DNA from 2 places in the Stenotrophomonas sp. INTA L402-1 genome. Region 1 is predicted to be linked to the other one. Evidence: riboswitches for the same ligand, from Rfam matches in the RefSeq annotation. Region 1 holds a riboswitch; the other holds the start of a gene.

Region 1 (5,989 bases):
GCGATCCACACCCACCAGCAGGCCACGTGGCGGCGTGCCTGCCACCACTGGCCGACCAGGCTCAGCGCGGTCAGCATCGCGTCCAGCCACGGCAGCGCGGCATCGGTGAAGGTGTGCATGGCCGCACCCAATGCCACGCCGCCGCAGAGGCCGATGGCCAGGTCGCGCAGCAGCTTGCTGCGCGCCAGTGGCACGATGCGGACACTGCCCTCATCCGCTGCATGCTGCCGCCAGTTGAGCCAGCCATAGACCAGGAAACCACCGAAGGCGACCTGCAGCAGTGTGTCCGAGTACAGCTTGGCCTCGGCGAAGACCAGCCCGTACAGCGTCACCGACAGCAGGCCGACCGGCCACGCCACCAGCCGGCGCTTGGCCATCAGCCAGACGCCGAGGATGCTGCACAGCGCGGCGGTCCACTCGAGCATGACGCCGCTCACAGCGCGAACGTCACCGACAGGCGGGCCTGTCGCGGTGCGCCGGGGAACAGGTAGTAGTCACCGCCGCTGCTACCGGTATCGCGCCAGTAGAAGCGGTTGAACACGTTGTCCACCGACAGGTTCCAGGTCACCGCGCGCTCGTGCAGGCGATGCTGGAAACGCAGGCCAGCGTCGAACACCGAGTAGTCCGGTGCGCGCACGCCACCATCGGCACGGGCCACGTTGGCACCGGCATAGCGCCAGCCGCCGGTCACATCCAGGCCCTGCACGAACGGCAGCGCATAGGCCACGTGCACGCTGGCGCGCACCTTCGGCACGTTCACCAGCTGATGGCCTTCATAGGCCGGGGTGCCGGTGTCGCGCGCGCGCGCCTGCAGCACGCTGGCGCTGGCCACGATCTGCAGCGCATCGGTCAGCTGGCCGTTGGCGGTCAGCTCCAGGCCGGTGTGGGTCTGCGTGCCTTCCTCGACGAAGGTGTAGCCGACCTCGCTGTTGTCGGGCTTGGCGTACTGGTACGGCTGCGAAATGCGGAACACTGCCGCGCCCAGCGTCAGTGCTTCGACCGGCACGTACTTCACGCCCACTTCCAGCTGCCGCGACTGCACCGACGGCAGGAAGGTGTCGGCGTTGCTGGTCCAGAAGGGCGCTTCCTGGCCCAGCGAGATGCCGCGCACGTAGCTGGCATAGGCGTTGAGCTGGTCGGTAGCCTTCCACACCACGGCGGTCTGCGGCAGGAAACGCGACAGGCGGCTGTGCCGCTGCGGGGTGCCACGCTTGTCGTAGGCACGCTCGTCCAGGCGCACGAAGCGGCCGCCGGCCAGCCACTGCCAGTCATCACCGAAGCTCATCCGGTCCAGCGCGAAGAACGCGGTCTGGCGGCTGTCCAGGCGTCGTGCGGACGGCCCTGGCATCTTCGGCGACGGCGCGAACACCGGCACCTGTGCGTCGTGGATGTTGCTGGTGCCGACGTACTCGTTGACGCTCGGGCGCTTGTCTACCGTGCGGCGGAAGTAGTCGGCACCGATGGTCAACTCATGGCCGACGCTGCCGGTCTCGAAGCGGCCGCGCAGCTCGGCACGGGCCTGCTGGTTGCGGCGGGTGTCGTCCGGGCTGCGGTAGTCGTAGACGTCGTAGTCGCCATTGGGCGCGAAGTAGTTGCCCGGCACGCTGCCATCGGCACACTGCGTGGCGTAGTAGCAGCCGTAGGCGAAGGCGACGTTGTCATCGATCACCGAGCGGCTGTGGCCGACCGAGACGCGCGACTGCCAGGCATCGTTGAAGTCGTAGGTGTGCAACGCGGTGATGTTGGTGCTGGCGATATCCACCGGGCGCTGCCAGGGCTGGTAGCCGAGCAGGAATTCGCGATCCACGCCGTGCGGCAGCTCACGCGCGCCCAGCAGCTGGTAGCCCGACACCGAGCGCTGGGAACTGGTCTGGTAGTTGGCATCCACTTCCAGCTTGCCGCGTTCGCCAATCAGCCAGTCGGCGGCCAGCGAGTAGAAGTTGCGACGGCCATCGGCGTGCTCGACGTAGGAATTGCTGGAATCCCATGCGGCATTCAGGCGCAGGCCGAAACGCGGGGTGATCCAGTGGCCGACATCGACGGCGACGTAGCGCGAGCCTTCCGAGTCGGTACCGAGCGTGGCGGTGCGCACTTCGGCCGGGCGCTTGCCGATGTAGTTGATGATGCCGCCGGGCGCCATCACACCCGCGGCCAGGCCGGCTTCACCCTTGAGGATCTCAACCGACTGCACGTTCTCCAGCGCCAGGCGCTGTTCGCCGGCGATGGACAGGCCGTTGAAGCGGTAGCCGGTGGCGGCATCCAGCGCAAAGCCGCGGATGGCGACGTTCTGGTAGTAACCCACCGGCGCATACGCATCACCCAGCGAGGCATCGTTGCTGGCCAGCTCGGACAGCGAACGCACCTGGCGGCGGTCGAGGTAGTCGCGCTCGAGCACGTTCACCGAGGCCGGGGTGTCCTTCCATGACCCACCACCGAAGGCGTTCACGCGTGAGGTATCGGCCTTGGGTTTGCCGGCCTGCACGCGCACTGCCGCCAGTTCGGTGGGCGAGCGCTCGGCGCCGGTGGCAGCCGCATCGGTGGCAGCGTCGGCCTCGCTGGCATGCAGCGGCAAGGCGGCGCAGAGGGCGAGGGAGAGCAGGGTGGGGCGCAGGCAGCGGTTCATTCGGTTCGTCTTCGGACAACAAGGGAGACGAAGCGACGGCGCGCAGGTGCACCGGCCCATGACGGGGGTGTGGCTGCGGCTCAAAGCTCCCTACGCCGGTGCAAACCGGATCAGGTTCCAAGGGACTCTCTCAGCCTGGCAGATCCAGGCACCCCCGCTTCAGGTGACCATTTCACTACAAATGGTACGGATTTGCGAGCCGGTGCCCTTCAGGCTGCCGCGTGCAGCGCCTGCAGCAGTGCCTGCCCCGGCGCGCTGTGGAACCACGCCGGGTGCCCCAGCATGAAGGGCTGCCAGGCCACATCCGCGTTCGCGGTCGAGCCGGTGACGCCTTCGAAGTACTCCACTTCGGACAGTGCAAAGTCGAAATGGACCATCGGCAGCAGGTCGGCCAGCAGGTGCACGCGTGCTGCCGACAACGGCAGCAGCTGGCGGTAGCCGTCGAGCAGGGCCAGTGCGATATCGATGCGCACCGCCTCCATGCCGCGCTCCAGTTCCAGCCACGCCACCGCGTTGCGCTCGATGGCGGTGGCGAGGTCGAACAGTGCGCTGGTGGGGGAGGCCAAACCGAAATCCAGCACAGTACTGATCTGCCCCTCGCGCCACAGCAGGTTGGAGACATGCCAGTCGTTGTGCGCCCACAGCCGTGGCTCGTCGCGCAGGCGCTCGGCCAGGCCGGCATGCCACGGCAGCACGTCGCGCTGCAGCTGCGCTTCCCAGGGAATGCGCGCGAGATAGCGGGCCAGCCCGGGGCGCTTGTGCAGCCCCGCCTTGATGGCCGCGATCGGATCGTCGGCGCGGATCAGATCGTCGCGCGCGACCAGCACATGGGTGCTGCGCTGCGCTGCGTGGTAGCTGGCCGCAGCGCGGTGCAGCTGTGCGAGTGCACGCCCGGCTTCGCCGGCCTGCGCGACATCGGTCAGCAGCGACCACGACACGGCATCGCGATACAGATCCTCGCCGACGCCAACCGCATGCAGCTCGAAGGTCCATTCGCCATGCTCGACGGCGCTGTGACCATCAGCGGCCGGCAGCACCTTCACCACCGGCACGCCGGCCGCAGCGAGATGGGCGATGAAGTGGTGTTCTTCTTCCAGGCAGGCCGCACTGCGCACACTGTGGTGGTGGCGCTTGATGAACACCGCGCCGTCCCTGCCATTGACGATGGCAGCGGCCGAGAGTGGCCGCGGGCTGTGCCAGTGCGGGTGGCTGTCTGCATCCAGCTGAGGGTAGCGCCGGCGCAGCCACGCAATGTCCGCCGCGCTGATCGGTGGCCAGTCGGCAGCAACCTCGTCGTTGTTGAGGCCCTGCACGCGGTGGGAGGAAGAAGTCATGCCGCAGCCCCAGTGGGGAAAGTCACATCCAAGGCTGCGCATTCAACGCCATGCACGCGGCCAACGCAAACGGGCGGGTCATCGACCCGCCCGTCCGTGCATCGGCATGGGGGATGCCGCGCTGCTTACCAGCCGCGATGGCGGCCGCGGTCGTGGTAGTAGCGGTTGTCGTAGTAGCGCTCGCGCTGCCAGCGACGGTCGTCACCGCGGTCGTAGTAGCCGCTGCGGTAGTAGCCACGGTCGTAACGGCGATCGTAGCGGTTGTCGTAACGGCGATTGTCGTAGTAACGACGATCGCGGCGGTCGGAGGTGGTCAGGTTGCCGATCGCGCCGCCGGCCACGGCACCGCCGACAGTGGCAGCGGGATCACCGTTGGAGAGCAGGTTGCCGGCCACGCCACCGACCACGGCGCCGACCAGGGTGCGCTTGTCCTTCCTCGACATCGCGCTGGCATCGCTGACCACGGCGACACCGGCCAGCAGGGCCAGGGCCATCGCCAGACCACGGAAGCTGAGTGCGGAAGTACTGAGCATGTTCGTTCTCCTGTGAGGTGCATGCCACGCTGGGCAGGGAGGGCGCGGGGCGCCCCGGCTGCCGTGATGTCCACGCTGGCGTTCCAACATTGCCGGAACATTGCCTGGTCCACCGTGCGGCTTGCGCATTCATCTAGCGGCAGGCGGCATGAAGCAAGGCTGAAAGCGGCCCCGGCCGCTCAGCTGGCAGAAAGGGAAAAGGCCACGCGGACGTGGCCCTCCCTTCTCTCCCAAGGCGCCGCGGGCTTAGACGCCCATCGCCTTCTGGGCCTGCCGGGCCTGCTCCTGCTGGGCGTCCTGCTGCTGATGCAGCACGTTCGGCGCGCCCTGCACGGCACCGCTGCTGAGCGCCAGGCTCTGCTCGCTGGCGGCACGGGTCTCCACCGCCACGCGGCTGGCGGCCGGGTCGCCGATGGTGCCCTGCACGGCGAACAGGCGCTCACCGTTCGGGCTGGGCACCACCGAGTCGATGCGCTGCAGGCCGGCGGCATGCGCCTCCTTGGTCAAAGCCGCAGCAGCGCTTTCCAGCGTGTGGCGGTCCTTGAAGGTCCCGGCCGGCAGCAGTTCCAGGCCCTTGCTGGCCTGGATGAACAGCGGATTGCGCGGGTGCCGCTCGTCGTTCAGCAGCGGGCGCTCGCGGGCTTCCTTGATCGCGTCCAGCGTCTTCGCACCGACGATGCCATCGGCGACCAGGCCGTTGTCCTTCTGCAGCTGGCGCACCGCTGCTTCGGTATTGCGGCCGTAGCGGCCATCCTCGACCAGCGGCTTGCCGTCGGCGCCGGCATAGCCGAGGTGGCCCAGCTGCTCCTGCACCTTGCGCACGCCCTCGCTGTGCGCGCCCTGCTTGTACAGTTCGGCGTGCGGCGTGGCAGCGGCCTTGTGCTCGGCCGCAGGCTTGCCCTGGGTCTGCTCGTGCGACTGGGTGCGGTTTTCCAGCAGGTCGCGCGCCTTGGACAGCGGATCGGAGGCGTACAGCTTCCAGTTCGGGTGGTCCTTCACCTGCTTGAGGTAGTCCTCGACCGGCATGGTGTGCACGCCCTTGCTGCCGGTGGACTGGCTGATCAGCAGCTTGTCGGTGTTGGGGTCGCGCACCACCATCACGATGTGGTCGATGCCGTTCCAGTGCTCATGGCGGGTCCTGGCCGTATCCAGGCCGATGATCATGCCTTCCTTCAGCGCATCGGGCTTCAGGATCGCGTCGCGGTCCAGCAGCACGCCGGACTGGTCGAACGCTTTGCGCACGATGCCACCGGAACCGAGGTTGCCCAGATCGATGCGATCAGCCTTGCTGAACACCGCGTGCCCGGCCTTCTGGTTGATCTCGTCCATGGTCCGGTTCTGCAGCGTGCCGACCCAGCCGGAACAGTCGATGTAACCCTGCTCCACGTTCTTGCCGGTCTTGCCCGGTACGTACAGCGCGTGGCCCGGGATGTTGATGGCGTACTTGACGTCGTCGTACTTCACGCCGGCCTCGTAGGCGGCCTGCAGTTCAATGCCTG
Region 2 (5,989 bases), on a different contig from region 1:
GCCGTCGCCGGCCATTGTGCGTCGTCGAGCCCGGCGTCGCGCAGCGTGCGGCTCTCGACGTCCAGGTAATACAGGCGCACCTCACTGTCGACACGGCGTCCAAACACGATCGTCCGGCCATCACGCAACCAGGCCCAGCCACGCAGTTCAGCGGCCTCGTTGGTCAGCTGTTCGGGCGTGCCACCCGCGGCCGGCATGCGCCACAGGTCGCCCAGCTGCGGATTGCGCACGAATACCAGCCACTTGCCATCAGGCGAGTAGCGCGGCGCATAGTCGAAGTCATCCTCGGCGACACCGTAGTCCAGCGCCTCCCATTGGCCACTGGCCAGATCAAGCTTGCGGATGCCGCGATGGGCATAGCGCCCCACCATGCTGCCGAACACCAGACCACGGCCGTCCGGCGTCCAGTCGAAACTGAGCAGCTCGGTGCCATCGCACCGTGTGGCCTGGCGCAGGGCACCACCGGTCGCGCTGGCGATCAGCACCTGGCAACCGCCGTTGTTGCTGAACCGCGCGAAGGCGATCTCGCGTCCATCCGGCGACCAGCTCGGGAAGCGATCGACCGAGCCGGCCGGCGGAGCCAGCAGCTGCCGCGCAGGCGCGTTGCCGGAGGTCTGCACCTTGATCGCGCCACCGCCCTGCCCGTCTTCGTTGGCGCCCTCATAGGCCACCAATGAACCATCGGGTGAAAGCGTGGGATAGGTTTCAAAGCCGCTGGTCGCGGTGATCAACCGATAGGGACGCTGCGGGCTGCCGATCACGCGCGTGCCGTTCTCCACGGCCGCGTCCACAGCTGAACTGCTGGCCGGTGCCCGCCGCAGCAGCAGCGCGGTCAGCACCACCACCGTGGCCAGCATCAGCACGCCCAGCACCAGCAGTACGCGCCGGCGGACGTGGCGCCAGCGGCGGCGCGATGCCTGCACGTGTGGCGGCATCACCTCGGCGACGGCCATCGCCGGTTGCATGTCCACGATTTCGTCATCGGCTCCCGCGGGCGGCGCCGGCTCGACATCGTCCAATATCTGCACCGGCACCAGCAGGCGATAGCCGGTCTTGGCGATGGTCTCGATATAGGCCTGGCCGTTGTCGTCGTCATTGCTGAACGCCTTGCGCAGCTGGGTGACGGCCTGGGTAAGCACATCATTGGTCGGCAGCGTGTCCGGCCAGACTTCCGCGAACAGTTCATCGCGGGTGACAACACGCCCCGGCTGGCGCAGCAGCACACGCAGCACGCCCAGCGCCTTCGGCGTCAGCCGACGCGGGCGACGCGCACCCACGACCTCGACTTCGCGCGAGGACAGAGTGACAGTGCACTCTCCTATCCGGATCCGATCGAATCCGGGGGGCTGGTATTCACTGCTGTTCATTTTCCGCTACACAGTAGAGACAGGTCCGGGGCAGCGTTTGCCTTCGATACCCTCCCGTCCTGGGAACAGCAAAAAGCCAGACTCCGCACAAAGCATCGGCGCATACCGCAAAAACAATGAAGCGGGTGAATACTAGCCTATGCGGGTTACCTCGCCTATCGCGTGGTCGACATCCAGGCTCTCTCTCGCCGACGCATTCACATAATTTGCTGCACCATTCGCGCCCTGCGGGGCGCGAAATTTTTATCTGGCGTTCATTTTCACATGCGCCGCAGCATGGTCAATCCAACCAGTCGCGAAACCACCAAAGCTACGTACATCACGCCTGAAAACTGCTCCAGCATGACCAAGGCGCGCGCCTGCGGATGCAGTGGCACAACGTCGCTCAAGCCAACACCCGAGAGCAAACTGAAGCTCAGATAAAGAAGCTCCATCCAGGTGCGCTGCGCGCCACCACCGGTGCCCTGGAAACTGCCCAGATACCATTGCTGGCACACGGCGAAAGCAAACGCGAAGGCCCACGCCAGCAACGTGAATGTCGCACCTGCTGCGAACAGTTCATCGCGGGTGACTTTATGGTCCTGGAGCATGTAGGCGATGAGCGCACCGGCCGTATAGAAGTACAGCAGGCTTTCCAGCAGCTGCGCGGTGGTCAGCAGCGCACTGCGATCCAGCAGTGCGCCGGCCAGCGAGAACACCACCGAAGGAATGGCCAGCAGCAGTGCCAGCCAGGTGCCCAGCGGACTGCGCTGGACCACCCACAGCGCCAGGCCGAGTACCGCCATGCCGAACATGCCCAGTGCCGCACGGCCGCCGGCGGTGTCATCAAGTGCGGGATACAGCAGCACCGCGATCAACTGGGCACCCAGCAGCCAGGCCGAAGGATGGCGGCGGGCAATGGCCAGCCAGCGGGTGGTGATGGCAACGGGCATGGCGTCCTTTCCCCAGGGTGATGGGCGGAGGATAGCCGGGAGCGGCGTGATGAGCGGTAGTGCCGGCCACTGGCCGGCACTCTCGCCGGCCCCACGCACGACTGAATGCCGGCCAGCGGCCGGCACTACCCGTTACACGTCAGCCCTGGTGATAGACCTCGGCGCCGGCCGCGCGGAACTCTTCCGACTTCTCCTTCATGCCGGCCTCGGCGTAGTCGCGCACGTCCTGGGTGATCTTCATCGAGCAGAAGTGCGGGCCGCACATCGAGCAGAAGTGCGCCAGCTTGTGCGCATCCTTCGGCAGGGTCTCATCATGGAATTCCTTGGCCTTCTCCGGGTCCAGCCCGAGATGGAACTGGTCTTCCCAGCGGAACTCGAAGCGTGCCTTGCTCAGCGCGTTGTCGCGCACCTGCGCGCCCGGGTGTCCCTTGGCCAGGTCGGCCGCATGCGCGGCGATGCGGTAGGCCATGATGCCGTCGCGTACGTCCTGGCGGTTGGGCAGGCCGAGGTGTTCCTTCGGTGTCACGTAGCAGAGCATGGCCGTACCAAACCAGCCGATCATTGCCGCACCGATCGCGCTGGTGATGTGGTCGTAGCCCGGTGCGATGTCGGTGGTCAAGGGGCCCAGCGTATAGAACGGCGCTTCGCCACACTCGCGCAGCTGCTTGTCCATGTTCTCCTTGATCAGCTGCATCGGCACGTGGCCGGGGCCTTCGATCATGGTCTGCACGTCGTGCTTCCAGGCGATCTTCGTCAGTTCGCCAAGCGTCTCCAGCTCACCGAACTGCGCCGCGTCGTTGGCATCTGCGATGCAGCCCGGGCGCAGGCCGTCACCCAGCGAGAAGGTCACGTCATAGGCCTTCATGATCTCGCAGATCTCTTCGAAATGCGTGTAGAGGAAATTCTCCTTGTGGTGCGCCAGGCACCACTTGGCCATGATCGAGCCACCGCGGCTGACGATGCCGGTGACCCGCTTGGCGGTGAGCGGAACATAGCGCAGCAGCACGCCAGCGTGGATGGTGAAGTAGTCCACGCCCTGCTCGGCCTGCTCGATCAGTGTGTCGCGGAAGATCTCCCAGGTGAGTGCTTCGGCGCGGCCATCGACCTTCTCCAGCGCCTGGTAGATCGGCACGGTACCGATCGCCACCGGCGAGTTGCGGATGATCCACTCGCGGGTCTCATGGATGTGCTTGCCAGTGGACAGGTCCATCACCGTGTCACCGCCCCAGCGGATCGCCCACACCAGCTTCTCCACCTCCTCGGCAATGCCCGAGGAAACAGCGCTGTTGCCGATGTTGGCGTTGATCTTGGTCAGGAAATTGCGGCCGATGATCATCGGCTCGCTTTCCGGATGGTTGATGTTGTTGGGCAGCACCGCACGGCCGCGGGCGATTTCGTCGCGCACGAACTCCGGGGTGATGATCTTCTGGATCGAAGCGCCGAACGCCTCGCCCGGGTGCTGCTGCAGCAGCCCGGCATCGCGGATCGCGTCCAGCCGCTGGTTCTCGCGGATGGCGACGAATTCCATTTCCGGCGTGATGATGCCGCGGCGCGCGTAGTGCATCTGGGTGACGTTGGCACCTGCACGCGCACGGCGAGGCAGGCTGCGCGTGGGGAAGCGCACCGCATCGAGCTTCGGGTCATGCTCGCGATCGCGACCGAACGAAGAGCTCAGTCCTTCCAGCCGCTCGGTATCACCGCGTTCTTCCACCCAGCCGCGACGCAGTGCCGGCAAACCAGCGGACAGATCGATGCGCACCTCCGGATCGGTGTACGGGCCCGACGTGTCGTAAACGGTCACCGGTGCATTCTCTTCGCCGCCGAACAAGGTCGGCGTGCGGGTCAGCGCGATCTCGCGCATCGGCACCTGCAGATCCGGGCGTGAACCGGGCACGTGGATCTTGCGCGAGCCGGGAATGGGCCGGGTCACGGATTCGGAGAGTTGCTGGGCCTGTTGCTGCAGGGCGGAGAGCTGTGCGTTCATCGGGCATCGTCCAGGAAGGTCAGGGACGAAGCGGCGGCGCACTGCTGCCGCGCCCGGACGGTCCTTGGGCGGAGTCCGGGCATGGCTGCACTGCAAAGCTTCCCTACGCCGGTATGAGCCGGATCAGGTTCCAAGGGACTGTCTCAACCGTGGCCACATGGCCGCGGTACCCCCGCTTCTTGGTGTGCATTAGAGCATAGAACGCACTGCAGCTCCTGGCTGTTCCATCCACGCACGGCGTGGATCCGCTGTTTCTGCATTAACAGAACCGTGACATCGCATTCAGTAACGTGCACACGCATCGTGCCGCTGCGGCCGGTGTTTCCCCGCCGCCTTCGCGGCCCCTGCCCGGTCTGTGCTGCATGTCGCCGGCCCCTCGCAGCAAGCTCTGCTCGCTCCCCTCAATCCCTTGATCGGAGAAGCTCCTTCATGGTGTTTCGCGTTTCCATCGCACTGGTTCTGCTTCTGGTGCTGCTTGCCGGTGTTGCACCCGGCCCCTTCAATACCGTGGTGCAGTCGGTACTGGCCGATGTCATCCGCAGTGTCGGCTGGCTCTATCTTCTGGTCGTGTTCCTGGCACTGACGTTCCTGATGTATCTGGCATTCGGTCGCTTCGGCAACCTGCGCATCGGCGGTGAAGATGCCGAGCCGGAGTTCTCGCGCGCCAGCTGGATGTCGATGCTGTTCGCCGCCGGCATGGGCATCGGCCTGGTGTTCTGGGGCGCCGCCGAGCCGATTTCCCACTTCACCAAGCCTCCGGAAGGCCTCGCACCGCAGAGCATGGACGCGGCGCGGGCTTCGATGCGCTATGCATTCTTCCACTGGGGCCTGCACCCGTGGGCGATCTACGCGCTGATCGGCCTGGCCATGGCCTGGTTCCAGTTCAACCGCAATGGCCGTGGACTGGTCAGTGACATGCTGCAACCGATCATCGGCCGGCACCATCGCGGCTGGATCGGACGCGTGGTCAACATCGCCGCGGTTGTTGCCACTGCCATTGGCGTGGCCACCACGCTGGGCTTCGGCACCATCCAGATCGCTGCCGGCATGGAACGCGTGTTCGGCCTGCACGCGGGTGTGCCACTGCAGCTGACCATCATCGCCATCGCGTTCGTGCTGTACATGGCCTCCACCGCCAGCGGTGTCGAGCGCGGGGTGAAGTGGCTGTCCAACTTCAATCTTGCACTGGCCGCGCTTCTTGCGGCCACCGTACTGGTGCTGGGCCCGACCGGATTCATCTTCGATACGTTCACCACCACACTGGGGTCGTACCTCAACCAGTTGGTGACGATGAGCCTGCGCATGTCGCCGTTCTCGGGAAGCACATGGGTAGCGGACTGGACCATCTTCTACTGGGCGTGGTGGATTTCCTGGGCCCCGTTCGTCGGCTCGTTCATCGCGCGCATCTCGCGTGGGCGCAGCGTCCGCGAGTTCGTCATCGGCGTCGTGCTGGCACCCACGGTGCTGGGCTTCTTCTGGTTCGCGGTGTTTGGTGGTACTGCGCTGTGGGCGCAGATCTTCGGCCACGCCGACCTGGTGCAGGCGCTGGGCAACGGCTATGAAACGGTGCTGTTCACCCTGTTTGACAGCATGCCGCTACCCTTGCTGCTTTCCTGCATCGCACTGGTGCTGCTGATGATCTTCTTCGTGACATCAGCCGATTCGGCGGTGCTGGTGCTGGCCAGCATGTCCACTGACGAGGCAGG

The links. Region 1 has a riboswitch for thiamine pyrophosphate ahead of AC5O77_RS14520 (TonB-dependent receptor). Riboswitches for the same ligand answer to the same signal wherever they lie in the genome.
Region 2: it holds a riboswitch for thiamine pyrophosphate, as region 1 does, so the genes downstream of both, thiC (phosphomethylpyrimidine synthase ThiC) here and AC5O77_RS14520 (TonB-dependent receptor) in region 1, are expected to answer to the same signal.

What each region holds. Positions count from the first base shown of each region.
Region 1 is NZ_JCAFWP010000025.1:9,995-15,983, forward strand. Features, by position in the region: gene pnuC (nicotinamide riboside transporter PnuC) at 1-425, opposite strand, end outside; gene AC5O77_RS14520 (TonB-dependent receptor) at 434-2,623, opposite strand; TPP riboswitch at 2,694-2,789, opposite strand; gene AC5O77_RS14525 (phosphotransferase enzyme family protein) at 2,833-3,957, opposite strand; gene AC5O77_RS14530 (glycine zipper 2TM domain-containing protein) at 4,083-4,490, opposite strand; gene AC5O77_RS14535 (XVIPCD domain-containing protein) at 4,737-5,989, opposite strand, start outside.
Region 2 is NZ_JCAFWP010000004.1:146,367-152,355, forward strand. Features, by position in the region: gene AC5O77_RS05355 (winged helix-turn-helix domain-containing protein) at 1-1,367, opposite strand, end outside; gene AC5O77_RS05360 (ion channel) at 1,628-2,299, opposite strand; gene thiC (phosphomethylpyrimidine synthase ThiC) at 2,439-4,283, opposite strand; TPP riboswitch at 4,366-4,467, opposite strand; gene AC5O77_RS05370 (BCCT family transporter) at 4,713-5,989, shown strand, end outside.